Spirosoma aureum: one gene and its partner. The protein of the gene in region 1 binds, or shares a complex with, the protein of each later gene. Links are inferred from orthologs where the notes say so. Each region holds a gene or a part of one and is shown in the gene's direction. Other genes may lie near its edges.

Region 1 (15,930 bases):
CTCCATCCGGATTATCGTCTGTTTTGAGTAGATAAGGCGTTACAGAACTGATAAACGCCACTTTTGACACACGAGCTCCACCATGACGGCTCATGTAACGGGCCACCTCACCTCCGCCCATTGAGAAACCAACCAGCGTAACATTTTGCAGATCAAGGGTATCAAGCACAGCCTTCAGGTCATCGGCAAGGGTATCATAATCATACCCGTCCCAGGTTTGTGTGGATTTGCCAAAACCTCGCCGATCATAGGCAATAACACGAAGGCCGTGAGCGGGCAATTCGGCCAATTGATAATCCCACATTTCGTGGCTTAGCGGCCATCCATGAATCAATACAACGGTTGAACGAACATTGCTACCACCCAGATCCTGATAGAAAAGTTTAATGTCATTACCGGACGCATCCGTTCCTGCTTTGATGTAGCTCATAACGTTAAAAATGGCTTGTTGAGTTAAAATATCTTACTCTATTCATTTACTCAACTATAGGTTCAAAAAATAGTTTTCCCCAGATGGACCATTTGGTTGTTTTTAATGATTGCTTTATCATTAGGGCATGAAACAATCGCTTCTTACCCGATTAGCCAGCCAACCCGATGCACTGGATCATTTGTTACTGAGCCTGACTGAAGAGCAAATCCGGCAACGGCCCCCGTCGGGCAAATGGTCGATTTTTGAAAATCTGGCTCATCTGGGGCGTTATCAGGAAATCTTTACGGATCGGATTCAGCAAATTAACGAACAGGAAGTTCCATCATTTAGTCGGTATGTAGCCGACGATGATCCTGGGTTTTCAGGTTGGCTACAGCTTTCGTTTGACGAGTTGATCGAGCGGATGCGGGGTGAGCGAGCAACTTTAAATGCCTTTCTGAGCATCCTGCGGGAAGAAAATCTGACCCGTATTGGTTTGCATCCAGCCTATGGACCCATGACGCTGGAAGGATGGACCGAGTTTTTTCTTCTCCACGAAGCGCATCATTTCTTTACCATTCTGCAAGTAGGTGGTGCCATTCGAATGAGTGATCAGCCGATGGGTTTATAAAGCATAGTAGAAGCGTTCGTAAACCTTCTCTCTGAGTTGTTGGCTCAGGTGGCTGAATGTTTCCTGATCAGGAATAGCAGGCTGCGACATTAGTTTCATCGGAATTTCAGTTCCGCCCAATCGATAAGGCGGTTGTCTGTAATCGAAGGCATTCATAGAAAAACCCTGTCGCTCGTAAAAATGGATTCTCCGCCTGCTCAGGTCATCAGTGGGTAATTCTACTTCAAGGGCAACATAGGAAGCATTCAGTTTCAAGAGAAGCTGTAAGGCTTTCTGGCCGATTTGCTGCCCACGCTTGTCAGGATCAATGGCAAAATGTTCGACATAGATCAGATTTTCCCACTGCCAAAAGACAATAAATCCAACAGGCTGTTCGTCATCGACCAGAGCAACGAAGTGCATATCGGGGTAATGGAGAATATGAAGGAGTTGATCAAAACTACGCCTTTCCTCCATCGGGAAAGATTGCTCATACCAGGGTTGAATATGAGTAAGGTAGGGATGCCGGCCAACAATCCTCAAAAAGTACATAGCCTATTTTTTACAACTAAATTTCCGAGAAGTAAACCACTTTCTGTTACTATTCTGAAAACAGTTTACTTCTCCCCGGAATTACTAGAGTTCACATCAGTACACCCTGAAACACTTCATCCAGACGCGACACAGGCTTAATACTGATCTTATAGCCTTTCGTATCGAGTCCTTTCATGTTATATTTTGAAATAAAGATCTGCTTAAAACCCAGCTTTTCGGCCTCGGCGATGCGGGATTCTATTCGGCTCACTGCCCGAACCTCACCACCAAGTCCAATTTCGGCGGCAAAAGCAACCGATGGAGGAATAGCAATGTCTTCATAGCTCGACACAACAGCCGCGCATACGGCCAGATCAATGGCTGGATCTTCGACGCGCAAGCCACCGGCAATGTTGAGAAAGACATCTTGTTGCCCCAATCGAAATCCTCCGCGTTTTTCCAGAACAGCCAGTAACATATTTAACCGCTTCGCATCAAAACCTGTGCTGCTCCGTTGCGGAGTTCCATATGTGGCTACACTGACCAGCGCCTGTGTTTCGATCATAAGTGGCCGATTGCCTTCCATCATTGAGCCAATCGTAACGCCACTCAACGCTTCATCGCGTTGCGAAATCAGGATTTCGGATGGGTTCGTAACCTGCCGAAGTCCAGTGCCCAGCATTTCGTAAATACCCAGTTCGTCGGTACTGCCAAAGCGGTTTTTGGTGGTTCGGAGAATCCTATACGTCGTGTGGCGATCACCTTCGAACGTCAACACCGTATCGACCATATGTTCCAGCACTTTAGGCCCTGCCAGTGAACCTTCTTTTGTGATATGACCAATCATAAACACCGGAACCCCGCTTTCTTTGGCGTATTTCATAAACTCAGCGGTGCACTCCCGAACCTGCGAAACGCTGCCCGCTCCCGATTCTACCAGCGACGACTGCATGGTTTGAATGGAGTCGATAATCAGTATTTCCGGCTCAAAATGTTCGACTACCCGAAAAATATTCTGCGTAGAGGTTTCGGTCATCACATGACAGTCGCTCACTGGAACATCCAGTCGTTCGGCCCGCATTTTTATCTGTTGTTCGCTCTCTTCGCCAGATACGTATAAAACACGCATGTCGGCCAGGCTAAGTGCGATCTGCAACAATAGTGTAGACTTTCCGATACCCGGCTCTCCACCAATAAGCACGAGTGATCCCGGTACGATTCCTCCCCCTAACACCCGATTCAGTTCCGCATCGATGGTATCAATTCGGGGCTGTTCTTCGTAATTGATGGCATGAAGTGCCTTTGGCCTGGGTGCAACCTTTACGCCACCGGGACCCGACGAGGGACTACGCCACCCGCCCTTATCGGGCTCATCTTTCTGAATAACTTCTTCTACGAATGTATTCCACTCCCCACACGATGGGCATCGTCCCAGCCATTTGGCCGACTGGTGGCCACAATTCTGACAGAAATAGGTGGTTTTAAGCTTAGCCATCTTCTCAGTTAACAGTGAGCAAGGAATAGAGTATCAACAAAAAAACAACGATTCATTAAACGTTGCAGCAGACTATTCATCCAAGTAACGACGCCCGCAAAACTGGCTGCTATTTACTGGTAACTGCTCTAATACGTAACGCCGTTTACTCGAAATAAGTTGGCTTTTTATACCGCTCCGGCTCAATTCACGTTAAACCCAATGGTTCATCTATTTTACAACCAGCTATGAAAAAGAACCTGATTTTTGCGGCATTTATGCTGCTTCCGGCTCTGACATTTGCCCAGGGCGGCTTCCAGATCGGGATTAAAGGGGGAGTTAATTTGTCCCGGCTCAGTTTTGGCAATTTTGTCACAACCGGTACCAACGCCAACGGTTCGCCAACGGCAAGCGTTGATGGACAGACATTCCGCGATAATCTGAGTGCCAGCCTCGATAGCAAAACGGGCACCTCGTTTGGGATTTACACTCGTTTCGGTAAAAATTTATTTCTACAGCCCGAACTGTTGTACTCAACGAAAGCAGGCTCGTTCAACATCGTGCGCAATGGCGTTACAGAAAACGTGACCGTTAAAACCACCAGTTTCGATGTCCCTATTTTGCTGGGGATTAAAGGTGGCCCAATACGGGTGATGGCAGGCCCGATTATTTCGTTCCGGGTTAGCGATAATCAGAAACTAGGTGATGCCATACGTCAATACACAAGCGGAACCCTGAACGATGCCTGGTCTCAGGCTTATTACGGTTACCAGGTTGGGGGCGGTCTAGACATCGGCTCCTTTGGTCTGGATGTCCGATACGAAGGCAATCTGTCCGATATTGCGCAGATTGAAAACAGTGCCGGGAAATTCAGTCAACGGCTGAATTCATGGCAGCTTACACTAGCCTATCGGTTGTTTTAAGCTCACGTGACCCCTTAAACGCAATGAAGCGAAATCGTGTGATTTCGCTTCATTGCGTTTAAGGGGTCACGTTTTGTAAAAAAAACAGAACCGTTGCCGTCCACTCTTATCAGGAGCCCGCGGCAACGGTTGTTCTTTCAATTAACCCACTAAATTATTATGCAGTAAATGGCCGGTCTCTCAATTGAGCAGGATGGGCCGTTACTTTAGTTAAGCAGTTTTTGCCAGAATTGTGTCAGTTGCAAAGAAATGTCTTTCATCCGACGGCGTGATATTGCCACCTCACGGCCATCAGCCAGTTGCACCTGGCGTTCTTTGTTAAAAACGCTGCGCTGTACGTAGGCGAGGTTTACAATGTATGATTTATGAATCCGAAGAAACATCGACCCATCCAGCGTTTTTTCAAACTCCTTCAGTGTTTTTGAGACCAGGTATTTTTTGCGATCCCGGGTAAACAGGAATGTATAATTTCCTTCTCCCTGCAGACACAAAACATCATCTACGGAGATAAAAATGGTACGGTTCAGATAAGGCAAAGCGATTCGCTGTGAACCCCGCTGATAAGAGGCAGGAAAGTGGGGAACTATAGCGAGTGGTTGAACTGATGAGAAAATAGAGGCTTCCATATCGAATATGTTTTTGGTTCAGTGTTTTGGCTCTTGATTGATGAAACAAAACTACCGTCTTCGTATGGGTTCCAAAATAAATGGCTTGATTACCAAACCCTGCCTTTCATCGGCAAACGTTTGATAATCAAGCCACTATTATTATATACGTTAAAATCTTTAAGTGAATGTACCCAACTTTATACGTAAAACTACGCAGTCGAGCAAATGGGAGGCATACGGGCTACAGATAGGGGAAATAACCTCCTGATAACCTTAGTTCAATCCTACAGGTTGAAAATCGCGAATACGATCCATAAACATCTGCGCCCGGCGACGTGAGATTTTCACCTGCTGGCCATCCGTCAATTCCAGCTCTCCCTCCTTTTTCACAAAGAATTTGCGTACGAAACCAAGATTGACAATGCACGATTTATGAACCCGAACAAATGCCTGACCATCGAGCAAAGTTTCGTACTCTTTCAGCGTGCGTGACACTAACATTTTAGTACCATCTTTCAGGAAAAAATTAGTGTAATTTCCACAGCCCTCCAGGCGTACGATTTCGTCTACTGAAACAGTGCGTTTACGGTCGTAAAATGGGATGAGTAATTTCTGCAAACAGGTAGAGTCGGCAATTTTTTCCACACTTTTGTGGAACGGCATAGACATGGGATCAAAAATTGAGTCATTGGCGAATGTTTTCATAGCCGCTGTAAGTGAGGTTTGATGATTACGATTTTAATATTGAAATTCAGGTACTTACTACGCCGACACGTTGGCAAAAGCTGTTGTTTCAACGCATATTCTACTGAGTATTGTCACAACAATCAGACCTACTTGGCACTGCTGACGATAATTTCTTCATATTGTTTTATAATTCACTATTTTTCAGTGTGGTTTTGCCGCTTACTCAACAAAATTTAACAGATTTTTTTCGCGACCTTTGTAGCCTCGATTCCCCACTGTTGAGCAGTTAAAAACTCAATCAGTATTAAGACAGGCAACTAAAACGTATGCTCTGCCCGGTTTTACGTACCTTTGCCCCTAAAAGACTGATCAACCTGTAGCTTATGCTGGAGAACGTTAAAGCCATATACGAAGAGATTAATCAATATAGCGTCGCATCGAAAGAGCAACTAGAACTGTTTCGAATGCGGTTTATCAGTCGGAAAGGCGTAATAACTGAGTTGTTTGAAGGGCTGAAAAATATTCCGGCAACTGACCGACGCGCCGTCGGCCAAGAGTTGAATGGCCTGAAGAACTTTGCACAGGAGCGATTTGAATCGTTCAGTCAGTTGGTAGAAGAGCAACAGGCATCAGCTAATAGTGCTCCTCCCGTTGATCTAACGCTGCCAACCGTTCCAAACCTGACCGGCACACAACATCCATTAAGTTTAGTCAAACAGCGGATTATCCAGATTTTTGAGCGGATCGGTTTCAACGTGGCCGACGGCCCCGAAATCGAATCAGACTGGTATAACTTCGGTGCCCTGAACTTCCCCGACAATCACCCTGCGCGTGATATGCAGGACACGTTTTTTGTCGAGAAAAAAGACAATAACCCATCGGGCGATATGCTGCTGCGGACACATACGTCTAACGTACAGATCCGGCTGATGGAGCACCAGAAACCACCAATCCGATCGATCATGCCGGGTCGCGTTTACCGCAACGAAACGATTTCGGCACGGGCGCATTGTATGTTCCATCAGGTCGAAGGTATTTATATTGACCGTAATGTAGGTTTTAAAGACTTAAAAGATACGCTCTACCATTTCGTGAAAGAGATGTTCGAGCCCGGCACACAGATCCGATTCCGGCCATCCTATTTTCCTTTTACGGAGCCTAGTGCCGAAATTGACATCTCCTGCCAGATTTGTGGTGGCTCTGGTTGCAACATCTGCAAACACTCGGGCTGGGTCGAAATTGCGGGCTCTGGTATGGTTGACCCTCAGGTAATTGCGAACTGTGGCATCGACCCGGAAGAATATACTGGTTTTGCTTTCGGTATGGGTATCGAACGGATTACGCAATTGAAGTATGTAGTCAATGACCTACGCCTATACACCGAAAACGACGTTCGATTCCTAAGACAATTTGAAGGACTCTAAATCATGCGTGAATGAGTGAATAGCCAATGTGCGTTTTATTCACTCATTCACGCATTCAAGCATTCAATATGAACCCCATTCGTCTTTCTGACTTAGCCTTTACTCTCGAAGCCGTTATAGACGACGCTTTCGGGCAGAAAGCGGTATGGGTTATTGCCGAGACGAGTGATATCAAAAATTATCCTGACCGGGGCTATTGCTTTCTGACGCTGGTTGAACGCGATACGTCGGGTACGTCGGCAGGTCGGGAAACACTTGCTAAACTCGATGCCTGCATCTGGCGACGAAATTACCACACGATCAACGATTTCGAGAGTGCTACGGGCGTAGCTTTTGCCCGTAATATTCAATTATTGCTCCTTGTATCGGTGGGTTTCAGTCCGGTTTATGGGCTACGGCTGGAAATTCTTAAAATTGACCCTTCCTATACGCTCGGGAATCTGGAACGGGAGCGTCAGGCTGTTCTGGATGCGCTTGTCAAGAATCACCCGGATCTGGTCTGGCTCGAAGCGGGTCAGTACATTACCGCCAACCAATTACTGCCCCGTCCGGCTGTAATGCAACGAATTGCCCTTATTGCGGCTCCCGGCTCCGACGGCTGGCGTGATTTCCGGCATGAGTTGGCGCAAAATCCTTTCGGTTATGATTTCGGGGTCGACGAATACCTGACGCAGGTACAGGGAAAAGGAGCCGAAAAAGCGATTTGCGACCAACTGGAACGCATTCGAACAAGCAACATAGACTATGATTCCGTTGTGATCGTGCGCGGTGGCGGCTCACAACTGGATTTCGGGTCGTTTGATACGTACCTGATGGGGCAAACGGTCGCCGGTTTTGGCATTCCAATTCTGGCAGGCATCGGTCATGAACGCAATGTGAGTATTACTGATTTGCTCTGCCATGAAAGCGTGAAAACGCCAACCAAAGCAGCTGCGTTTCTGATTGAACACAATCGGCAGTTTGAAGAAAGCTGCCTGCTCCTTCGGGAGCGTTTGGCGCTGGTTGCCCGTGAGGCTCTGCAAACTTCCCGCGAACAATTAGACGCTGAAACGGAGCGGTTACGATTTGTTATGCATAATTTTTTTCGTGACTGCCACACCGATCTGACGGAAAAAGCAGTTACCATTCGCCATCTCGATCCGTCTAATGTACTTCGGCGCGGTTACGCACTCGTTCTACGCAACGGCCATATTTTAACCAAAAGTACAGGCATCCAATCTGGCGAAACCCTCCAGATACAGATGAATGACGGCAGCATTAACGTAGTAAGCAAGCAGTCTTCAGTCCTCAGTGAGCACTAATCTGCCTACTAAAACCAGATATATGACCTATCAGGAAGCTTATGACCAACTCGCCACGTTGGTTGATGAAATTGAAAATGACCAGGTTCCACTCGATGAGTTACCCGGTAAAATTCGGTTAGCGACCGAACTGATCACATTTTGTCAAAATCGGCTTCGGGATGTCGAAACAGAGTACCAGGAAGTAATTGAACGGCTGCCTAAGCGATAAAATCAGGAATTTTATCCTGAAGTCTTATGCGACCTTTGCTAAACCTTCCCTAATTTTATCGCCGGGGTAAAATCCCCTGGGGCATTTTTGTGCTAGTTTTCGGATGTGATGTAAGTATTAGCCCCCACTTTCTGCCTGATTGAAACTTTTCATATGAATTTGTTTGCCACGTTAAATGAAGTACTGAATTCGGACGTTCTGACACGGATTGCCTCCTATGTTGACGAGCCGACCGAAAAAACGAACAAGGCTGTCAATGGCCTTGTGTATACAATTGTTGGTGGTCTGATGAAACGGACCACAACCGAAATTGGTGTTAATCAACTCTTTAATCATATTCAGAAAGGCCGTTACGACGGTACTCTAACCGATAATCTGGCCACCGTTTTACGTGATCCCAGCCAAACCAACGCACTAATCACGCAGGGAGATGAAGTGATCAGTCATTTGCTACCGGCGATGAAAAGTTCGATCGGCAGTATGATTTCTGGCTACGCAGGTATTCGTAACTCATCGGCAATTTCGCTGTTAGGCCTTACGAGCACCATTGTTTTGCATGTATTGGGCAAACAGGTAAAAGACAGAAAACTGGATGCCGATGGTCTGGCCGCTTCACTGTTCACAGAGCGGGAAGCATTCGTTAATGCAGTGCCAGAAGAGTTTATGCCCCGGCTCGTCGAAAAAGTTGGCCTTCAGCAGGTTGTAAGCGGCCTGGCAACTCCGGCCCGACGCACCGCAACCGAGGGACCCGGCCGTTCTGTTTCGAGTTCGTCCGGCTCAACAGCACGAACAACAGCTACCGTTAATCGGCCCTCCGTAAGTTACGACCCAGTTGATGAATCAGACACTGATAACGGAGCATTGACAAAATGGGGAATGGGGGCCCTGCTGGCAGTGGCGCTTGGCATTGGGGGTTATTATGTATTCCAGAACACCAAAAACCATTCGGCAACATCAGAGGAAGCAAGCGACGTGACCACAATCACGAGCGATACGATCCAGGCAGATACGGTAACCCGGTCATTAGCCGTACCGATCGATACGACTGCGAAACCGAAACCTAAAGTGACACCCCCTATGGCATCGACAGCCGTATCGCCCGCGCAATCGGGTGCACTGGCGGGAAATCTGACTCAGCTCATGACGCCCTACCTCGGTAATGCAGCGTTGCCAAAGGGTAAAATTTTCCCGCTGGCAGGCGTATCTTTTTATCCAGGTTCCTTATCATTGACGGCTGGCTCACAGGCAACTATAGGCGAGCTGGCAACCTTGCTGAAAACATATCCACAGTTGCAAATTCAGCTCGTCGGTTATGCAAATGATGCACAGGTAGGCACTGGCACTACCAACAAAAGCTTATCGTTCAAGCGTGTCAATCAAATCAAACAGCAACTGATGTCATCCGGCATTGATTTCGTTCGAATCGACGCCATTGGCCGTGGTACTGGAGTACCTAAGAATGACACGTCCGGCATAGTTCGGCCTGCCCTCCGAAAAATTGATGTGAAAGTTGTTGTGAAGTAACGTCCCTAATGTCGATAGTTAATTGAGCTTAATCGTTATACTGATTAGCCCAAATAACTATTGACCAGGATCATCAAACAACTTTGTTACCGTCGGGTTGACTAATAGAAATCTATATTAGTTTACTCAACTATGACGACGGAAACTGGAAAAACAGCCCTTATTACTGGGGCATCAAGTGGTATCGGCCGAGAATTGGCGGCTTTGTTTGCCAAGGATGGCTATAATCTTGTATTGGTAGCTCGCAGCGAAGACAAACTACAGGATTTAGCTGATAAATTCAGGCAACAGTTCGGCACAACATCCATTACGGTCATTGAAAAAGACCTATCGAACCCTGAAGCACCACAGGAAATTTACGATGAGGTCAATCGCCAGAATATTACCGTTAATGCGCTGGTTAACAATGCAGGTTTTGGTGAATATGGCAAGTTCGCTACCGAAACGGATTTACAGAAAGAACTAAGTGTCATTCAGGTCAATCTAACGGCACTCGTTCACCTGACGAAGCTGTTTCTGAAAGATATGGTAGCGCGCAATGAAGGCAAAATTCTGATGCTCGGTTCAATTGCCTCAATTATGCCCAATCCGCTTATGGCTGTGTACGGAGCTACAAAATCATTCATCTATTCGTTTTCAGAAGCTTTGCGCAACGAAGTAAACGATACCGACATCACCATTACGGTGTTAATGCCCCCTGCAACCGATACGGACTTCTTCAATAAGGCAGGAGCCATGAATACTGTAGCACAGGAACAGGCCCGCTCGATGGACCCGGCCGATGTGGCTAAAGAAGGGTATCAGGCGCTGATGAAAGGCAAAGACAAAGCAATTGCCGGCTTCTCGACCAAGGTGCAGGCTGCCGCTTTTCGCGTGTTACCCGATTCGGTCGTTAGTCAGGCTGCGCGATCGCAGATGAAATATGTAGCCGAAGCCGAACAGGAGAAAAAACCGTCGACGCTGGTCCTGGGAATCGGTATTGCCGCAGTCGCCCTTGCCGGTATTGTCATTGCCTCCCGGTATAAAAATCACAATGGCTGGGCCGAAGGTGTCAATCTGGGCAATGCCATCGACCGGGTTCGCTATCGCTATAAAGCCGGGCAAGCTGTTGGATCGGCCAAAGACGCTATTAAATCAGTCATTGATTCGGTGGCGAATGCCGTTTCTACATCAAAAGCCAAAGCAGAAGAGGCTTTGGTTTGAGGAACCTGAATTGATCAATAAAAAGCCCTTCACGTTGCTTGGGAGGGCTATTTATTGATCACCGATTGCCGGGAAATTTAGAAAAAACCTTACTGATGGCTTCTCCAATTTGGACCGGTGTTACCTGCTGTCGGTTTAAAACGCTCGATATGGCTACATCCCAGATAAGCGCATTACGCTGGGCATCAACAATATGCAGATTGACGGTTCCCTCCTGATACGTACCAACCGGTACCTCCTGACTTCGCCATTGATAGCGCCGTTGACCAATATAAAGTGGAGCCTCGTTAATTGTCGTTTGGCGAGTCTGTGTTTTTTCTTTCACAACAGCGCCAATATTTACGAGTAAATCCGGATTATCCTTTGTTTGCTGATATCCCCGATTGGCCAGCTCAGCAGCTACAGCCTGCTTTATCTGCTCGACCGTTGCCTGATAAGCCTCACGGGGTGAAGGATCGATGCGATTGGTATCGACAAAAGCAAAGGTTCGATAAGCCGACCAGGTCGCAGTTTTATCAGCCTGATTTCGGGTAATTCGGTAAGATGAACAACCCGTAAGTAGGGTAATTAGCAGGAGCAAAAGTCCAGTGAGCGTTTTCATAGTCGTATCTGTTTTAACAGAGGATTTTTACATTCAGAATTATCGCAAGCTATCGAGCCACACGTTTTTACGACTAGTTGAATTAACTGTAGCACGGTACTCTGCGGTACTACTTCCATTAACAATTCTTCTTAACGAAGTTTCAGCAAAAAGCAGCTAATTCTCCTCTCCAATTCGTCCAAAATCGGGTTGGCAAATAACTAATTGCCATAGCTTAACACCGAATAATCAAAACAACTTTAAGCGTCCGTAGTTCAATAGGTTACTCACTAACCATTCAAACGTTATGAATGCAGAAACAGGAAAAACTGCTCTGATTACAGGTGCCTCTAGCGGAATCGGCCAGGAATTGGCCAAACTTTTTGCTCAGGATGGCTATAATTTAGTGCTGGTCGCTCGTAGCGACGATACACTGGATCGGCTGGCAGATGTGTTCAAAAGCAATTATGGTACCCAACAAGTAACCGTCATTAAAAAAGACCTGGCTGAAGAAGATGCCGCACAGGATGTCTACAATCAGGTAAAGGCCAAGGGCATAACGGTCAATGTGCTGGTCAATGATGCCGGTGTGGGGTTGTATGGCCTGTTTGCTACGGATACGGACTGGGAACGCGAAAAAGCCATGATTCACCTCAACGTGCTGTCACTTACCCAGATGACCAAGTTGTTTCTGTACGATATGCTGGCTCGCAACGAGGGCAAAATTCTGAACCTTGCTTCGCTCCTATCCATTACGCCTACGCCCCTAATGGCCGTCTATGCCGGAACCAAGGCGTATGTGTATAACTTCACTCAGTCGTTGGTCAATGAGTTAAAAGACACGAATGTGACCATTACGGCTCTGTTACCAAACGCTACAGACACGGACTTTTTCCATAAAGCGGGTGCTGAAAATACGAAGGTCACCGACGAAGTGCAGGACCCTGTCATGGTGGCCAAAGATGGTTATGAAGCATTGATGGCTGGTAAAGCTAAAGTTGTTCCGGGTGGCTTGAAAAACAAATCGTATGAGGTACTGGCCTATGTTGCTCCTCAGGAAGCCCTTGCTTCGCTCATGCACGGTAAAATGTCGCAAAAACCACAGCCGGAGAATCAGAACGAGAAGTCATCAGCTTTGGCCTGGGGAATTGGCTTCGGCATAGCAGTACTGGCCGGTATTGCTTTAGGAGTAGCCTATAACAATACAAGCGCCGTCGACAGAGCACGCTACCGGTACAAGGCCAAATCTGCGGGCAATGCCTTGTCTGATGCATTATCGTCGGTATCCGATAGCCTGTCATCCGTTCTAGACTCCGTCGTTGATGTTTATCAGACGGCCAGATCAAAGGCAGAACAACTTGTCCCCAGGGAGGAAGAAGTAGAAGATGAGGTCGCTGCATAAACCCTAGGCAGTTTCAATGAAGCATTCCCTGCTTTCTGAGTACAAATTCTGTTAACCGGATCAATCCAGCACTTTTTTAATTCGCCAGGCAGTCAGGTACGCAAGTAATTAAGCTGTCAACTGAATTATCAGTTTTGTGAACCTGACTGCTTGCTGTGCTTTGTGTTCCTAATAAAACTCTGTTATGAAAAATTCATCGTTTTGGCGTATTGCCACTGCCGCCTTCGCGGTTGGCAGTATTCTTTACACAACACTATCAAGCAGTAAATCCCGTCAGCAGAGTCGGGAACGCCAGCAGGATAATCCCGATGGCTCAGAATATGAGTACGACGTTCCGGTCGAATATCAGGATGTCTTCGAGAAAAATATGATCGTTCCGGCAGGCTGGGCTTTTGGTGTCGTCTGGTCAACGATTTATTCAGGATTAGGTGCTCTTCTTGTTCATCAGGCGTTACCTTCACAGGAACATAATCCCCGCTACACGAAAGCACTCCCGTGGTGGTTATCCAGCTGGACGCTTAATGCCCTTTTCGGTCGTTTTTTTTCGCAGAACGATCCGCAAAGCATCGTTATCTCCGATCTGATTACTAAGTTCAATTTGCCCGCTGCATTAGCCCTCCACCACAGTCTGGAGATCGGCAAAACGGATGTACCTGTTCCTGAAAAATACCTTCGTATTCCCGTAAGCCTTTATGCAGGCTGGCTGACAGCGGCTACGGTTGTTGGCACTCCGAATACATTGTTGACCATCGGCGGATGGAAGCCTGATGAAGAACGGGATGAACCAATTGCCGCTGGCATTTTAAGCGCCACAGCCGGAGCAGGTTACCTCATTGCCAGACGACTCAACGACCCATGGTATATGGTACCATTTGTAGCTGGTTTCGGTGGCATTGCCACTCGCCAATGGAACAAACAACCAGTTGTTGGCTGGGCAGCTGCGTGCCTCGCAGCCGCTTATGTAGGCTTATTAGCGTACTGGCTCCCGAAAGGCAAGTTTCATGATTATGGTCGAATCGTTGTTCACGATGCTGAAGCCGAAGTAATTGCGGAACAGATCGAAACGTCAGAACCGCACCAGGCCGAAATTGTACGGGAACGGATGAAACCCATAGAAGCAGAAAGTCTGGATTAGTCAATAAAAAACGAATGGAAAGCCGCTTTGTGAAAACAGGGCGGCTTTTGGTTTTATTGGCCTATTCTTGCCATTTTGTCTCTTTATTGGCAAGAAACAGGGTTTTCTCCGCCAAAATGTCCGAAAATAACACCTCGGCCCGTGATTTGTTAACGTATAGGCATACAGTAGCAACCTAACCTGATACTGACATGGACTTTAAAAATTACACCGTAAAAGCACAGGAGGTCGTTCAGAAGGCATCGGAGATTGCCCTCGGCAACGGTCAGCAAGCCATCGAAACGGGGCATCTGCTCCAGGCTATTCTTTCAGAAGACGAAAACGTTATTGGTTTCATTGCCAAAAAGCTTGACATCAATTTACCCAATACAAGTAGTGCCTTACAGGCCATTCTGACCACATATCCTAAAGTTTCTGGCGGTAATGGTAGTGTGTACCTCAGTAATGACACAGCTGCGGCACTGGCCAAAGCCAGCAACTACACCAAAGAATTTGGCGACGAATTCGTGAGCGTTGAGTTGATGTTACTTGGTCTTATGGGAGGGAAGGATCAAATTGCAACCTTATTGAAAGATGCCGGTTTCAGCGAAAAACAAACGAAAGCGGCCATTAACGAACTTAGAAAAGGAAATTCCGTGAAAAATCAAAACGCCGAGGCAACGTACCAATCGCTCGAACGGTACAGCGTTAACCTGAACGAACGCGCCCGTATGGGTAAGATCGATCCGGTGATTGGCCGAGACGAAGAAATCCGGCGTGTGCTCCAGATTCTGAGCCGCCGGACCAAAAACAACCCGATTCTGCTCGGTGAGCCGGGCGTCGGTAAAACCGCCATTGTTGAAGGGTTGGCCCAACGCATCGTATCGGGCGACGTTCCTGAAAACCTGAAATCGAAAACACTCGTCTCGCTCGACATGGGTCTGCTTATTGCGGGTGCCAAATATAAAGGCGAGTTTGAAGAACGGCTAAAATCCGTCATCAAAGAAGTAACCGACTCAGATGGACAGATTATTCTCTTCATCGACGAAATCCATACGCTCATTGGCGCGGGTGCCGGTGGAGAAGGCGCTATGGACGCAGCCAACCTCCTGAAACCCGCTCTGTCGCGTGGTGAACTCCATACCATTGGGGCAACAACGCTCAAAGAATACCAGAAATACATCGAGAAAGACAAAGCACTCGAACGACGGTTCCAGGCCGTACTGGTCGATGAACCCGACATGCCCGACGCTATTTCTATTCTTCGCGGTATCAAGGAAAAATACGAACTACACCACGGTGTTCGGATCAAAGACGACGCGGTCATTGCTGCCGTTGAACTTTCGACTCGCTACATTACTGACCGTTTTCTGCCCGACAAAGCCATAGACCTCATGGACGAAGCGGCCGCTAAACTTCGGCTCGAAATGGACTCTGTTCCCGAAGAGCTTGACGAGTTGAATCGGCGCATCATGCAATTGGAAATTGAGCGGGAAGCTATTCGCCGTGAAAACGACAGAGAGAAAGAAACGCTGCTCAATAAGCAGATTGAAGACCTCAGCGAACAGCGTAACAGTCTAAAAGCCAAGTGGGAAACCGAAAAAGCGTCGGTAAACGAAAGTCGTACGTTAAAAGAACAGCTCGATAAACTGCGCCTTGAAGCCGAACAGGCCGAACGTGCAGGCGATTATGGTAAAGTAGCCGAAATTCGCTACGGACGCATTCCTGAGATCGAAACGAAACTAAATGTGCTCACTAAAGAGGGCACAGATAACGGTTCGTCGGATCGCATGATGCAGGAAGAAGTTACTGCTGAAGATATTGCCGAAGTTGTTGCCAAATGGACAGGCATTCCGGTTTCGAAGATGCTGCAAAGCGATCGCGAGAAATTGCTCAGTCTCGAAAAAGAACTCGGAAAGCGTG
Region 2 (16,187 bases), 3.7 Mb from region 1 along the record:
GCGGAGTACTGAATTCTTGGCGACATCCGGCACATAGGTCCGCTCGCCCTCAACCAATCCGAGCGATTCTAAGGTTCGGGCTGCGCTACGGTCGATCATATCGACCAGATTAGGCATCGATACCATCGGTGGAACGCGCTTAATAAGCGTAAGGTAGATTTTACGACCTTCTTTCACTTTTGAATTGGCCCGCGGATACTGCTGAAAGACTGTCAGTGGCTGCGCACCCGCCACAAATGTACAATCACTGACTTCATAGCGAAGATTACGGTCGTTCAGGATATTTTTCATCTCGTCAAAACTCAACTTGGAAACATCCGGAACGGTAATCGTTTGGCCATGATTGGTTGTAAATGGCAAATACACAAAAAAGAAACCCAGAAATAAAACGGCTACCAGAGCCAGGATGATGCCAATCTGAATCAGCAGGTCAGGAAGGGAGCGTGTGCTGATTTTAGCCATTCAGGTGATAAATTGCGTAATTAGGGATAAATAGTAAACGATGGATGGTAAATGAAGTCACAAGAAATCTACTACTATTTATGTATCCTCTTATTTGATTAGTTACCAATGGCCACAAAAGTAGCAGAATCTGAAAACGCTTACCGATAGCCTACCAGCATTTTTTTAATATACTTCCCTACAACGTCAAATTCCAGATTAACAATATCTCCGGATTTCAGATCCCGAAAACTCGTGTGTTCATACGTGTAGGGTATAATTGTTACCCGAAAACCGTCGTCATGTGAATTGAAAACGGTTAGACTGACTCCATTGATACAAATCGATCCTTTTTCAACTGTTACATTGCCCGCCAGATTGGGGTCGTACTGAAAATCAAACAGCCAGCTCCCATCCAGATCCTGCACATTGGTGCAGATTCCCGTTTGGTCGACATGACCCTGAACGATATGGCCATCAAACCGACCATTGGCAGGCATGCATCGCTCCAGATTGACCCGTTCGCCAATCTGAAGCTGACCCAGATTGGTTTTTTTCAGGGTTTCGTCAACGGCCGTTACCGTATAGCTTCCATCGGCAACGCTCGTAACAGTCAGGCAGACGCCATTATGGCTGACACTTTGATCAATTTTCAATTCAGCAGCCAGCGACGATTCAATACGAAAGGTCAAATTAGTGCCCTCAGCTTCGATACCTGCCACCAGGCCAGTGGTTTCTATGATTCCAGTAAACATTTCTAATCGTTAATTACGTAGCTCCACCAGCTAACCAATTTGGGGATTATCACATCCTGCAAACTACCACAATCAGTTTAAACTGGCTTCGAGACTATAAACAGCGAACTTCCAAATGGGGTTCGGGGAAGGATTTTTGCTTCGGCGCTGACAATCGCATAAAGCGTTTCGTTAAGCCATGCGCCGGGCAAATATACATCCGACTGGACATTTTCGGGCTTTATCCAGCCAGATCGAAGCTGCCAGCTTTGCCACTGCCGGATCGCCAGGATGAGCGGTGACAAAATAAAACTCCAATACGTTGCTTTTCTGATGCGTAATCCAGCATCTGGCATCAGCTGATTAAAATCGGACTGAACAAACCTTCGGCCACTTCCTACAGCCAGATCGTGCTCCCCCCGAAATACATTGAAGGCGTTGTTGTTACTGATCAGCAGCCCATCGGGTTTAAGTCGATGAGCCAGCGCTTTTACTAAATTGAGCAAATCGTCATCCTCGAAATAGCAAAAGACATCGTTGCAGACAATGACATCGTAGCGTTCATCCGGTCTAAAGGCAGCCAGTTCATTCAGATTGACTAATACAACGGGTAAGCCGCGTTCATGACAGAACGCTACGGCATCCGTCGATCCATCGATACCATTGAGATTTTTGTAGCTGAGTTTTCGCAAAAAGTCCAGTAACCCACCGGTTCCACAACCCGCATCTAGAATCTGAATATCCCGACGCTCACCGAAGTAGTTTTTGATTGTAGCAGCTACGCGCTCATGCAGAATACGATACCACCATAACTGCCCTTCCAGCCGAAACATTTTTTCATATTCTCCTCTGTGCTCAATCATTGTAACTCGTCAGCTGAATGTCGATTTGATTGTTTCTTTTCTACATAGGTAGGAAGCCCGCTATAGGCCATAAACAGTTTACCCAGATATTCGCCTATTATGCCTAAAAAGAGGAGCTGTAACCCGCTGGCGGTTCCAATTGCCCAACAGACAATAATCCATCCCGCAGGATTTATGAGATCAGTTATATAGCCTATCCACAACCCGGTACCCATTATTAACCCGAAGCCGAACAAAACAACACCAATCATCGTGAAGACACGAATTGGCCAGAGCGAATACCCAATAAATACAGTCAAAAACAGAGCGACCAGTTTCCTGATCGTATAGTTTGAGCGACCTTCCGTACGGCTATGATGAGGTACTTCGACCCGGCCAATGTTCGCTGTAACCCGAAAAATCAAGCCGTCAATATAGGGGTATGGTCCTTTGTATTTAATAATCTCTTCGACAACTTCACGACGAATAAGTTTGAAACTGGACAGATACAAATCACGCGGTTTATCCAGCGAATATGTTGTTAACGTGTTAACCAGCCAACTACCTGCGTTTCGGAACCAGTGATGTTGCTTTTGGGCATAATAACTGTAAACCACGTCATAGTTACCGACTGTTGCTTTCGTGAGCAGGGTCAGTATCGCTTCGGGAGGGTTCTGAAAATCGTCGTCAATAATAACGACATACTGGCCTTTTGCATGGTTTAGTCCACACATGACGGCGTTAAACTCACCGAAATTTCTGCGTAATGAAATAAAGCGAACGTTGGTATACTTATCGGCAACTTGTAAACAAACGGCTTCTGAATCATCGGCACTACCATCGTTCACTAATACCACCTCAAACGAATGCTGCGTTATACAGGACTGCAACCGTTCTACCAGTGGCCCAATTGTCCGCTCGCTATTGTAGACTGGTATAACGACGCTTAGCTCCATATCATCAGTCGCTAAATTGATTTATCGTGTCAATTATATAAATCACCTCTTCGTCTGTCAGCGATGGATTGAGTGGCAAACTGAGTACTTCACCATGCAGTTGCTCCGAGATTGGCAGCGAGCAGTGAGCATACTGTTTGTAAGCATGTTGCCTGTGAGGTGGAATGGGGTAATGAACATCCGTACCAATACCTCGTTCAAGCAGAAATGTGCGCAGTATATCGCGCCGAGGGTATCTGATCACAAACAAATGCCAAACATCCTCTTCAAGTTGATCGGCCGGTGGCAATAGCACTTCAGGATTGGCAATACCCGTCAGATACAGTTTTGCCAATGTTCTGCGTCGCTTATTTTCCAGCATCAGCGATGGTAATTTTGCCGACAAAATAGCGGCTTGTAGTTCATCCAGGCGGCTGTTGTGTCCGATAAAATTATTGACGTATTTCTGCGATGATCCATAATTCCGCAACGCCCTGATCCGGTCAGCCAGAACATCGTCGTTTGTGGTAATGGCCCCGGCATCACCTAAAGCACCCAGGTTTTTGCTGGGATAAAAACTCCAACCGGCAGCATCTCCAAGGTTTCCTGCCTGTTTTCCGTTATAAGTTGCACCGTGGGCCTGAGCAGCATCTTCCAGAATAGTCAGGCCATATTTTTCGGCTACCTCACGAATCGGCCCCATATCACAGCAGCGACCGTATAAATGAACAGGGAGAATCGCTCTGGTGCGGTCGGTTATAGCCGCTTCAATACAGGCTGGGTCAAGGAGATAGGTATTCGGATCAGGTTCGACCCAGACAGGTATCAGGTTAGCCAGTGTAACGCTGAGGACGGATGCGATATAGGCATTGGAAGGTACGATTACTTCACTATTGGCCGGGAAGTCCCACGCTTTCAGTACCAGCGTGAGTGCGTCAAGCCCGTTGGCAACGCCAATGCAGTGACGAGTTCCGCAAAAATCAGCAAACTGGCGTTCAAAGCGCTCAACTTCCTGCCCCAGAATATACCAGCCCGAATACAATACTCGCTCGTTGGCTTCACGTATCTGCTCCAGATGGGGTTGATTAATACGCTTTAAGTCCAGAAAAGGAATCATTCTGAATCGGCTAGTACCGACTCATCAGTACGTCGGCTGTTCGGGTAGGGTTCGTGGATATAGTCGTCTTTATCGTAAAGCTCATTCGAAACAACGAGCAGAATCGCATCGTCCGAAAATTCATCCATGATATGCCAGTCTTCAGGCTCCAGAACAAGGCACTGCCGCGGATCATCCAGATAATAAGTATTTTCTACCTTTCCGTTATGATTGTATACACGGCAACTTCCATTCAGACAAATAAGCGCATTCCACGCACGCACGTGACGATGACCGGCACGTGGATTCTGCCCAGCTCCATATATATAGAAAACCCGCTGGATTGTCCCCGGAATCACGTTTTCGAAGACAGTCAGGTTTCCGTTATCAGAAACAAATGTTTTTAGCTCGTAGAGTTTAGCCATTGACTAATGTGAAAATAAGCAATCTGGAGGGCTCTAAATTACCCAAAGATATTAAAGTAGGATTAAAAACTAAATTAAGTAAAAATCATCATTTGTAATGATAGTCACTTTAACACAAAGAAAGTGCAGTCTTGCGCGATTTATTTATATGATTTTAGCACATTATAAATAAAATTTCGCACGTTTGCAATTATGTTGACGAACAAATATTTATTAATTGGCCTTTCATTTCTTGTTCTGCTCGTTCTGTATTTCAGCTTTTTCGATGGCAATCAATCGGGTTCATCAGAAGGGCTGAATGCGTCTGTTCAACCTGAAGAATACAATCGACAACTACAGCAGGAACGTCAAAAAAAGGATCAGCTTTTCAAAAGCGGTACTGACTCACCAATTACAGATAAAGCGAATTTCAAAGGTCTCTCCTATTTTCCATCTGATCTGAACTTTAGAGTAATCGCTAAACTTGAGCCTTTCGCCGACAAAACGCAGAAGCTCGTTGTTCGAATGAGTGATGGCTCTGAGGAAGTTTATGATAAATTTGCCCATGCAGTTTTCACTCTTAATGGCGAAACATGCAGGCTACTTATTGTAAGAGTCCAAAATACGTATTCGATACTCTTCCGCGATGCGACCTCCGGTACTGAAACTTATGGTGGAGGCCGTTATCTGGAGATTGCCCCGGCCCAACTAACAGATTCACAGGCATTATTAGACTTTAATTCGGCCTATAATCCCTACTGTGCCTACAATCCTACTTTTGCCTGTCCATTGCCTCCTGCCGAAAATAAACTTCCTATAGCCGTAAAAGCGGGAGAACGCTATCATTGAACAGACAAGACGGGAGTAATAAAGCTGGGCAAATAGTTCTTTCTACTCCACTCCCCTTGTTCCTATTTCTCCTTACCTTTGCGATATTTATCGCATTGGCATCGTATGGAGATTTCCTATAAATGGTTGCAAGAGTATATTAATTTACCCGAGTCACCCGAAGAAGTAGGCAAAATACTGACCGGAACTGGCCTTGAAGTTGAAGGAGTCGAGAAAGTTGAGGCTATACCTGGTGGGCTGGAAGGCGTCGTCATTGGCGAAGTGCTGACCTGCACTCCCCACCCCGACGCCGATAAACTGAGTCTGACAACAGTGGATGTCGGTGCCGAACAACCACTTTCTATTGTTTGCGGAGCACCCAACGTTGCGGCTGGGCAGAAAGTGGTGGTAGCTCTTGTGGGAGCAACATTGCATCCAGCATCGGGAGAGCCATTCCAAATCAAGAAAGCCAAAATTCGTGGGGCTGCCTCCGAAGGGATGATTTGCGCCGAAGATGAAATCGGATTAGGGGTTTCTCATGCGGGCATTATCGTGCTGGACACGAGCGGGCCAGCGGCTCAAATACCCAATGGAACACCAGCCGCCCGCTATTTCAATCTCGAAGCCGACTATCAGATTGCGATCGGTCTGACTCCGAACCGCATCGATGCCGCTTCGCACTTCGGCACTGCCCGCGATCTGAAAGCTGCCCTGAACCGACCACTGAACATGCCATCAGTGGCCGATTTTGCAGTGAATAATCGTGATCTTACGCTCGACGTACGTGTAGAAGACCTTGCGGCCTGCCCGCGTTATGCAGGATTAACCATTACCGGGCTGACTGTTGGAGAGTCGCCAGACTGGTTGAAGAAACGATTGATCAGCATTGGGCTCAATCCGATCAACAACGTGGTGGATGTGACCAACTTTGTCTGTCATGACCTTGGGCAACCGCTCCACGCTTTCGACACAGGCAAGATTGCAGGTGCTCAGGTCATCGTTAAAACGTTGCCGGAAGGGACGCCCTTTGTAACCCTCGATGGCATCGAGCGCAAACTCAGCGCTACCGATCTCATGATCTGTGATGAAGAAAAACCGATGTGCATTGCGGGTGTTTTCGGTGGTCAAAATTCAGGGGTAACTGCCGAGACGACAAGCATCTTTCTGGAGTCGGCTTATTTTTCCCCGACATCTGTTCGAAAAACGGCCCAACATCATGGCCTTAAAACCGATGCCTCCTTCCGATTCGAGCGAGGTACCGACCCTAACATACCCGTATTCGCACTGAAACGTGCTGCTTTGCTGATTCAGGAAGTGGCAGGTGGTGTGGTGAGTTCTGAAATAACCGATCTGTATCCAGACCCTATAGAACCGTTCCGGGTGCTGGTACGCTACCGGAATATCGATCGGCTGATTGGCATAGCGATTGACCGGACAGAGATTCACCGTATCCTGAACGCGCTCGATATTCAGGCTGACGAAATGAGTGCCGACAGTTTCATCGCTGTTGTTCCTCCTTATCGAGTAGACGTTACGCGTGAAGCCGACGTTATTGAAGAAATATTGCGGATCTACGGGTTAGACAACGTGCCTTTATCGGTCACGCTTTCTGCCGACTCGCTATCTGAGTTTCCTAAAACCGACCCCAATCAGTGGCAAAGCCGTGTGGGCCAGCTTCTGGCGGCTAATGGCTTCTACGAAATTCTGACCCTCTCGCTTACCCGGCCAGCTTATAATGATGCAATCCGGTCTACGCTGCCTGGTGAGGACGTCACGTTACTGAATCCACTGAGCGAGGAATTATCGGTTATGCGGCAGACAATGTTGTTCTCATCACTCGAAACGCTGGTCTATAACCTGAACCGCAGGCAGAAAGATCTGAAGACATTTGAGTTTGGCAAGGTTTACCACAAGATCCAGAACGACGATGGAACCAGTAGATACAACGAGCGGATGCGGCTCAGCCTGGCATTGGCTGGTAATCAGGAAGCCGAAAGCTGGCTGCAAAAAGGCCAGGCAGTAGTTTACCATGATATAGCAACAGCAGCCCAGCGGGTGTTGAATCTATTTCGAATAAAATCGGTTGATACACAGCCTGCTGACCCTGCTATATTCCAGTATGGCTTGACTTATCTGGTTAATAAGAAACCGCTGGTAAGCTTGGGACTGGTTCAGCCAAAATTAACCAAACTGGTTGACTTGAAACAACCCGTTTTTTACGCCGATTTCGACTGGAGTGCCTTGCTGAAGCTGGCTAATACTAAAGCCCGTTACGCAGAAGTACCCCGTTTTCCGGAAGTCCGGCGCGATTTATCACTGGTGCTCGACAAGGCAGTTACATTCGAACAGATCAGCCGATTGGCTCATCAAACGGAACGCAAATTGTTACGTTCGATAAATGCCTTTGATGTATATGAGGGAGAAAGCCTGGGCGCGGGTAAAAAATCATACTCTGTTAGCTTTACGCTGCAAGACCCGACCCAGACACTGACTGATGCAGTTATCGAAAAAACCATGCAGCGGCTCATGACTGGTTTTGAGCGGGATCTGGGCGCCGTAATTCGTAAATAATGCGAAAATAAGTGCGAGCGAAATTGCATTTTGGGAGAGTACACTAGTCAATTGATCAATCACTCATTTACGTAATCACTCAAATAAACCGTGGTTAGTGAGCATCAAATCGTGGCATTGGTAGAGCAACTCGAACGCAAGATCGGGTTGCTAAAAGATGTATATGATGATGCCAAAAGGCGTATCAGGCAATTGGAAAGTCAGAATAACGACCTGAATAATCGCCTGAAGGAACAACAAACCCAAACAAAAGAGTTACAGAAAAAATTAGATAATTCAGAGAAAAAGGTACTAAAGTCAAAAGACTTTGGTATTATTGTAAGTACCAATCTGTCAGAGACAGATACGAATGCCGAATTAAAAAAACAACTCGACGAGTATATCCGGGAATTAGAACGGTGTATAGCTCACTTGAGTAGTTTGTCATAAACCCAAATTGGCTCCAGGCTTAAGCCTATTCTGAGCCGACCGCAGCGATGGAAGAACTGTCTATTCGCGTAAAAATTGCCGACCGATATTACAAACTGTTTGTAGAATCGGAGTCGGAAGCAATCGTGCGCGAGGCCGCCAAACTGCTTCAGGATGAACTGAAGCAATATCGGGATCTGGGCATCAGCGATACGCAGGATGCTTTAGCGCGAATAGCCTTCGATTGCCTGATTACCAAGCTCAGAGGAGAACGACAGGTGCAACGATTACAACAAATGGTGTTTGACAAAATAACTCAGTTAGATCAGGTCGTCACGCCGGCCATAACAACATAAAAAACGGCGGGTCACCCACCCCACAATGCTCCGGGTCATATACTGGGCACTCGTATCGCGGCAGGTTGAATGGTTTATTTGTTCACCCCAAACGATATAAGTACAATGGATATCCCACTTTGGTTAGCCGTCTTTGCCGCCCTTGCGGGTGGCGGAATCGGGCTAGTGATCGGTCGCCGGATGATGGCGGGCGCTCATGCCAAACGCGAACAGGAAGCTGAAGAAAAAGCAGCTTCTATATTGAAAAATGCAGAATTACAGGCCGAAACAATTAAAAAAGATCGGATGCTGGAAGCGAAAGAAAAATACCTTAAGCTGAAAGCCGAATTTGAAGAGACAACCAATCAGAAACGAAATCTACTTCTTCAGAACGAAACAAAACTCAAGCAGCGCGAGCAGCAACTTAGCCAACAGGCCGACCAGCAGCGAAACCGTGAAAACGAATTAAACCAGCAACGGAACGAACTTGCGCAACAGAAAAATAGCCTATCGCAGCAAATCGATGCGCTTAACCGACGGAAAGAAGATGTTGATCGTCGTCAACAGGAGGCCGACCGTATGCTGGCCGATCAGGTTGCGCAACTCGAAAAAATAGCTGGCCTCTCCGCCGATCAGGCCCGTGAACAACTTGTTGATACGCTAAAGGCCGAAGCTGAAACCAGGGCGTCATCGTACATCAAAAATATTGTTGAGGAAGCCAAACTAACGGCTACCAAAGAAGCCAAAAAGGTGGTTATCGAAACCATCCAGCGGACAGCTACCGAACATGCCATCGAAAACTGCGTTTCGGTTTTCAACATCGAATCCGACGATGTAAAAGGGAAGGTCATTGGCCGGGAAGGTCGTAATATTCGAGCCCTGGAAGCAGCAACCGGCGTCGAAATCATTGTCGATGATACGCCCGAAGCCATCATTATTTCCGGTTTCGATCCGGTTCGGCGCGAAATTGCCCGATTATCACTACACCGACTCGTGCAGGACGGCCGCATTCACCCGGCTCGCATTGAAGAAATAGTTGCCAAAACCCGTAAAAATATTGAAGATGAAATCGTGGAGATCGGTGAGCGAACCGTTATTGATCTCGGCATTCACGGCCTTCATCCCGAGCTGATCAAGATGGTTGGGCGGATGCGATTCCGGTCCAGCTACGGCCAGAACCTGCTCCAGCACTCTCGCGAAGTAGCTAAACTCTGCGCCACCATGGCGGCTGAATTAGGGCTGAATGCCAAGCTGGCTAAACGTGCCGGCCTCCTTCATGACATTGGCAAAGTTTGGCCCGAAGAAGCCGAACTGCCCCATGCCATTCTGGGCATGGAGTTAGCCAAGAAATACAAAGAGAATCCCGAAGTAATCAATGCCATTGGTGCCCACCACGATGAAATCGAGATGACGAGTATGATCTCGCCCATCGTTCAGGTTTGTGATGCCGTTTCGGGCTCACGGCCGGGTGCCCGTCGTGAAATGATGGAATCGTACATCAAACGGCTCAAAGAACTGGAAGAACTGGCAGGCAACTTCCCAGGTGTAACGAAATGTTATGCGATTCAGGCTGGTCGCGAACTACGCATTATGGTCGATGCCGATCACGTTTCAGATGAGCGGGCAGGTGTGTTATCCTACGAAATTTCGCAGAAGATCGAAAAGGAAATGCAATACCCTGGCCAGATCAAAGTGACGGTTATCCGGGAGATGCGGGCGGTGGCCTACGCGAAGTAGTCGTCAGTCGATAAAATTTATAGATACGAAAGGGGGTCATTGCTGGCCCCTTTTTGTTTTCAACAAACCCACGCAAAATCCGTTTCTTTGCCAGCGTATAAGCAGGTTATTTCCTGCTTTTTGCCAATCAGCGAGTGACACCCGGAAGTGTAAGTCGTCAAACGATAACTTGATTTTAACCCAATGGATTTCTTAACCACCGTACTTCTTCTCATTGTCGGCGCAGGCGGAGGTGTTGCTTTCGCGAATTTTCTGCGTAATCGTTCAGGTGTCACAGACGTCCGCCATGAATCAACCCTCCTACTGGAACGCATCGAGAAAGTATTCAAGGTCGTCATGGCCGAAGGGTACTTCTCGGAAATTTATAATTATCAGGATCAAAAGAAAATTCTTTATTTGCTCAATGACCCCAAAAAGGCAATGGTCATTGCAAAGTCAAAGGTTCTGGTTGGCTTTGATTTTGCTAAAGTCCGGTTTCGGGCTTCCGACACTGGCGATAAGAAATTAATCATCGAATCGTTTCCGGAGCCAGAAGTGCTGTCCATAGATACCGACTACAAATTCTATGACATTCAGGCAGGAATCCTTAACCACTTTAGCGGAGCTGATTATACGCAGATTCTGGATGAAGCCAAGCAGGCAATGAATGATCGGGCCTTACAGAGCGATCTGCCTAAAATTGCCAACAATCAGATTCAGTACATGATGTATCAGCTCGCCAGTTCGATGGGCTGGCAACTTCAGCTCCCCGAGGCTGAACAGCGACAACTCGATGTCTTGAAGGAACGGGCAGAAGAAAAAATAAAGGAGCAAAAACAACTATCATCAGGCCAATAACTTTCCATTCGTTTCAGCGTTTTCGGGTATAGTACCTCAATAGGTGCAGTTCTATTATGCGTTTAGTCTCTATTTTTTTTCTTCTACTTTCGCATCTTACTCAGGCACAGACCGACACACTTGATGACGGCGGAGTAGCCTGTCGGACAGGCAAAGTTGGCTATTATGATCGATTAGCCACGAATCCTAAAGCGCGTATTGCCTTTGCTGGCGATCCGACCATCGACGTTACCTATTATGGCCTTGATCTTTCTCTGACTCACACGCCAAATTACCTGAAGGGGGTTGCCACGATTACGCTCAGAAGTACAAGCTCAATCCGTAGTTTCTTTCTGGATCTGAACTCAACTACGACGCCAACAGGACAGGGGTTGCGCGTTGATTCCGTAAAAGCCGGTAATCAGAAACTCACCTATCAGCATGCGCAAAATCAACTAACCATTACTCCTTCGCAACCATTGACTACTGGGCAGGCGCTGACGTTAACCGTCTACTATCAGGGCATTCCCAATAGCCGTGACTTGGGCACTTTTGTATTCAGCAAACACGAATCGACTACCGATCCGGTAATCTGGAGTTTGAGTGAGCCCTACGGTGCACCGGACTGGTTCCCCTGCAAAGACACTCCCGGCGACAAAGCCGATTCATCAGCGGTCAGCATTACAGCACCCGCCCGATTTGTATCCGTTTCCAATGGAATCCTGATCGGCACCACCGACAACCCTGATGGCACCCGAACCTATCGCTGGCGAAACAGCTACCCAATTGCCCAATACCTGATCTCCATTGCGCTGACAAACTACGAGCGTTATGACACCCCGGCAACGCTCCCAACTGGTGGGCCTCCCTTGCCAATTACCCACTACATTTATCCGGAAACCTTACCGAAGGTTAAAGCCGCTCTGGATCAGACACCCGCCATGATTCAGTTATTTACCGATCGTTTTGGACCATATCCATTTTTGCGCGAAAAATATGGCCATGCGCAGATTGGCCTGAATACAGGTGGGATGGAGCATCAAACAATTTCATCGATGGAAGAGCGGGCGTTAACGCCGAATGTTATCGCTCATGAGTTGGCCCACCAATGGTTTGGCGACAAGATCACCTGCCGCGACTGGCAGAATATATGGCTTAATGAAGGATTTGCCTCTTATGCCGAAACAATCTATGCCGAGTCGACAACGGGAATGACGGGATACCAAACGGCCATCACTAATTTCATGAATCGCGCCCGTAACGCCCGTGGCTCCATATACGTCCAGAATATTACCAACTTCGGCAATATTTTCGATGGTAACCGCACTTATGCAAAAGGAGCAACTGTACTGCATATGCTCCGGGGTGTTGTGGGTGATGAGACATTTTTCAAGATTCTTCGTGCATACGCAGCCTCACCGACCGTTGCCTACAAATCGGCCGTAACAGACGATTTTCAGGCCGTTGCAGAACAGGTTTCCGGTCAAAAATTAGGCTATTTCTTCCAGCAGTGGATTTACGGCGAAGGGTATCCAACCTACCGCGCCACAGCTTCGATCATAAACGGGTCGCGTACTATACAACTACGGCTTGAACAACGCAATACGGTTGCCACTAACCCTGCTTCGTTTACAATGCCGGTTCAAATACGGGTGCAATCGGCCTCAGGCGATACAACCGTAACAGTGTTAAACGATCAAGCCGATCAGACCTTTACCTTACCTACGCGCGGGGCGGTAACGGGCGTGTTGATAGACCCGGCCAATTTAATTCTGAAAACAGTCGAACCCGTTGTTCTGGCCCCCATAACGGCGATTAACGAACCCGTGTCGGGTCCTATACGCGTATACCCAAATCCAACAGTAGAAACCTTGACCGTTGATTTTTCAGCACAGTCGGCCGGACCTGTCACATTAACGCTGACGAGTATGCTCGGGCAGAGGCTGCGAACCATAACCGAGTCAATTCCCGGTGCTGGCGATTATTCCCGAACAGTTAATTTACGCGGCCTTCCTTCCGGACGTTATATACTCACAATTGATCAAAAAAATAGTCAAACTACCCAAGTCGTTTTAATTCATTGATTACTTTCGTGGACTATGAAAAAGCGACTTATTTTATTTCTATTGGTATGTATTGGCTTCACATCCGGTACACTTTTCGGCCAGGATAAACTTGGGATCATCCGGCACAATCACCTGGCTATTCACGTAAAAGATGTCGCGAAGAGTGCCCTCTTTTATCGCGATGTTATGGGCTTAAAACCAATTCCTGTTCCTGATAATCTGAAAGCGATCCGTGCCTGGTTCGATTTAGGTGATGGTCAGCAGATTCACCTCATGGACGGGCGAACGGAACAAATTACACACGACAAGAACGGAAGCCATTTTGCGTTATTTGTCGCGGACATTAGCAAGGCCGAACAATACCTGAAAGCCCAGAACATACCCTTTCACAAACAGGTGCGTTTCGATGGCGTGGTTCAGGTTTACTTTTCTGACCTTGATGGCTATTTGTTTGAACTGAATGAAGGTAAAAAATTGACACCAGGGTCCTGATCCGTTTGCTCCCTGCCCAAATACTGTCAATGATATACAATCATTATGCGTCAACGCATGGCTCGACAGAAACTTGGTTATTGGCAATTTCCATTCATTTATTTAACGGTATTTCTGCTAAATAGGGCGATTGGAGTCAAGTAACAACGCATTCATTATCAACACAATGCCCAAAACGCTCACGAAGAGTGCCAGGGCATTTTTTTTAGACCAACTAGTACGCATTTCTCCCAATTTTATTGTTTTTTTTATACCAAACTCATAAATCCTGAAGTTCTATAGATGCGTATCTATCCTTAACTATACCGTAACCTTCATGAATCACCTATCTTCTTTTAATGCAGCTCCTCCCGGATTTGTACTATCCACCGAAGAGCAGGCATTCCTCTGGCAACAGGTACTGGCTCATTCAATTAATGGATTAGTTGGTTTGATAGCCGTCCGTGAAGGTTCCGCTCCTGATGGGCCAATCATTAATTTTCAGTATCAATTTGCGAACCAGACTGCGCTGAAAGACACCTTTCCTGGTAGCCAGAGCGAAAAAACAGCTATTATAGGACGGCTATTGACGGATTTTTTTCCATCCGTCCGCGAAACAAAACTCTGGCAAACCTACCTCAAGGTGATCGAAACAGGCGAAGCGCACCGCATCGAACAGAATTACAAGATTGACGATCGGGAGGTCTGGGTAGTTCAATCAGCTGCTCCATTTGGTCGGGATGGTCTATTGCTTTCCTATACCGAAACGAGTGATTTACACCAGACTGCCCGTCGATTGGCCCGGCAAACTACGCTGCTCAATGGCGTTCTGAATTCATCGCCTAACGCCATTGTGGTGTTTGAAGCAGTTCGTAATGCTCAACAGGCAATCATTAATTTTAAGATTACACTCACCAATCGGCAATTTGACGAACTTGTCGGGCAGGCTGATATGCGCTTTACGGGCCTGTTATTAACCAATATCTATCCGCTTAAACCCCAGCGCATGGATCGATTGCGGCAAATGCTTAACACGGACGAAACGATTCGGATTGAAGAATTTGTGCCAGCATTGGGGCGATGGTTCGACGTTACGCTGAATCACCTCAACGATGGATTTGTGGCTACCGTGCAGGATATTACGACGGCCAAACAGATGCACCAGCAACTGGAGGTTACTGTTCAGGAACTCCACCGTTCTAATCATAACCTGGAGCAATTTGCCTACGTAGCTTCGCACGATTTGCAGGAGCCTTTACGTAAGATTGTTTCTTTTGGCGATGTACTGAATGATCAGTTCGCCCATGAATTGAGCGAATCAGCAGCTGATCTGATCCGGCGAATGCAGACATCGGCCGGGCGCATGCGATCATTGGTACAGGATTTACTGACTTTCTCCCGGTTGTCGGGCAATTCAACTACGTTTGGCTTAGTAGATCTCAATCATCTGGTTGCATCGGTGGCCGACGATCTTGAACTAACAATTTATGATCGAAAAGCCCAGTTGACGATCAATATCTTGCCAGCCGTTTGGGGTGATGCCTCTCTGCTTCGGCAATTATTCCAGAATTTATTAAGTAATGCACTTAAGTTTCAGAATAGCACTCCGACTGGCGGCCCGATACCTCCCCGAGTTAGTATTGGTGGTTACGTAGCCACCGAATCTGAGCTACCTGCTGCTCTATCCCAGTCGGATGTGTCGCAGGCAGGTCGTCGTTTTGCCGTACTGACTGTTTCCGACAATGGTATTGGATTTGACGAACGGTATCTGGATCGCATTTTCACTATTTTTCAACGGCTCCATGGACGGATGCAATATGCCGGAACAGGCATGGGTTTAGCGATTTGTAAAAAGGTAGTTGATATTCATGGTGGGCATATTACGGCAAAAAGCCAGGAAGGAAATGGCGCTACGTTCAGCATCTTCCTGCCTATGATGTAGGCTGCTGGAGCGACCAGGGGCCACTCCCTCAATTAATTATTTTTGCAATCAACATTTCATATACAGTCATGTTTTTTAAATTGGAGGAATACCGGTCTAATCAAGTTCTGATTGGACTATTCAATCAATTTTCTTCACAACCTGTTTATGGAAATTACGGACTCATCGCCTGATTCAACCAAGGCTATTAACCTATCTACCCGGCAGCTCAACCCGGCTACAGTAAATCACAGTGCCACTTCATTCCCAGTCGACGATGTCCAGGATCTGATCTGTTTCTCTCACCTCCGCTGGAATTTTGTGTATCAGCGGCCTCAGCATTTATTAAACCGGGCGACCAGAAATTACCGGGTCTGGTTTATTGAGGAACCGATTTGGGGAGACCAGTTGACACTTACCCGTTGCCATCAAACCGATCGTCTGACGGTTCTGGTGCCTCATTTACCCCACGGAACCAAGCCTGCCGAAGCAATTCGCTTACAACGACAATTGATCGATACGTTCATGGCGAATGAACGAATTAACAACTTCATAGCCTGGTATTACACACCGATGGCTCTT

What was found.
Region 2: the proteins of pheS (region 1) and pheT are in contact, whole or in part, in a crystal structure (PDB 6P24), measured with the Escherichia coli proteins. The link is inferred for Spirosoma aureum from one-to-one orthologs.

The regions. Positions count from the first base shown.
Region 1 is NZ_CP050063.1:6,601,236-6,617,165, forward strand. What follows is about bases 4,872-7,651. They hold pheS (phenylalanine--tRNA ligase subunit alpha), read left to right. Parts: upstream 4,872-5,631; coding sequence 5,632-6,672; downstream 6,673-7,651. Other genes in these bases: G8759_RS26290 (LytR/AlgR family response regulator transcription factor), read right to left, coding at 4,872-5,266; G8759_RS26300 (exodeoxyribonuclease VII large subunit), read left to right, coding at 6,741-7,651. Outside these bases: G8759_RS26260 (alpha/beta fold hydrolase), read right to left, coding at 1-430; G8759_RS26265 (DinB family protein), read left to right, coding at 558-1,043; G8759_RS26270 (GNAT family N-acetyltransferase), read right to left, coding at 1,038-1,574; DNA repair protein RadA, read right to left, coding at 1,666-3,051; G8759_RS26280 (porin family protein), read left to right, coding at 3,279-3,953; G8759_RS26285 (LytR/AlgR family response regulator transcription factor), read right to left, coding at 4,160-4,579; more of G8759_RS26290, read right to left, coding at 4,835-4,871; more of G8759_RS26300, read left to right, coding at 7,652-7,973; xseB (exodeoxyribonuclease VII small subunit), read left to right, coding at 7,996-8,184; G8759_RS26310 (OmpA family protein), read left to right, coding at 8,338-9,708; G8759_RS26315 (SDR family NAD(P)-dependent oxidoreductase), read left to right, coding at 9,841-10,911; G8759_RS26320 (DUF4136 domain-containing protein), read right to left, coding at 10,970-11,512; G8759_RS26325 (SDR family NAD(P)-dependent oxidoreductase), read left to right, coding at 11,799-12,893; G8759_RS26330 (TspO/MBR family protein), read left to right, coding at 13,078-14,028; ATP-dependent chaperone ClpB, read left to right, coding at 14,220-15,930.
Region 2 is NZ_CP050063.1:2,942,651-2,958,837, reverse strand. Bases 5,092-8,128 are described here. They hold pheT (phenylalanine--tRNA ligase subunit beta), read left to right. Parts: upstream 5,092-5,406; coding sequence 5,407-7,851; downstream 7,852-8,128. Other genes in these bases: G8759_RS11650 (coiled-coil domain-containing protein), read left to right, coding at 7,942-8,128; G8759_RS11660 (DUF1684 domain-containing protein), read left to right, coding at 5,092-5,301. In the rest of the region: G8759_RS11690 (PASTA domain-containing protein), read right to left, coding at 1-462; G8759_RS11685 (riboflavin synthase), read right to left, coding at 603-1,196; G8759_RS11680 (class I SAM-dependent DNA methyltransferase), read right to left, coding at 1,274-2,038; G8759_RS11675 (glycosyltransferase family 2 protein), read right to left, coding at 2,035-2,973; G8759_RS11670 (DegT/DnrJ/EryC1/StrS family aminotransferase), read right to left, coding at 2,978-4,069; G8759_RS11665 (sugar 3,4-ketoisomerase), read right to left, coding at 4,066-4,473; more of G8759_RS11660, read left to right, coding at 4,666-5,091; more of G8759_RS11650, read left to right, coding at 8,129-8,280; G8759_RS11645 (cell division protein ZapA), read left to right, coding at 8,328-8,615; rny (ribonuclease Y), read left to right, coding at 8,721-10,331; G8759_RS11635 (DUF4230 domain-containing protein), read left to right, coding at 10,515-11,168; G8759_RS11630 (M1 family aminopeptidase), read left to right, coding at 11,225-13,231; G8759_RS11625 (VOC family protein), read left to right, coding at 13,247-13,705; G8759_RS11620 (sensor histidine kinase), read left to right, coding at 14,022-15,626; G8759_RS11615 (glycosyltransferase family 1 protein), read left to right, coding at 15,774-16,187.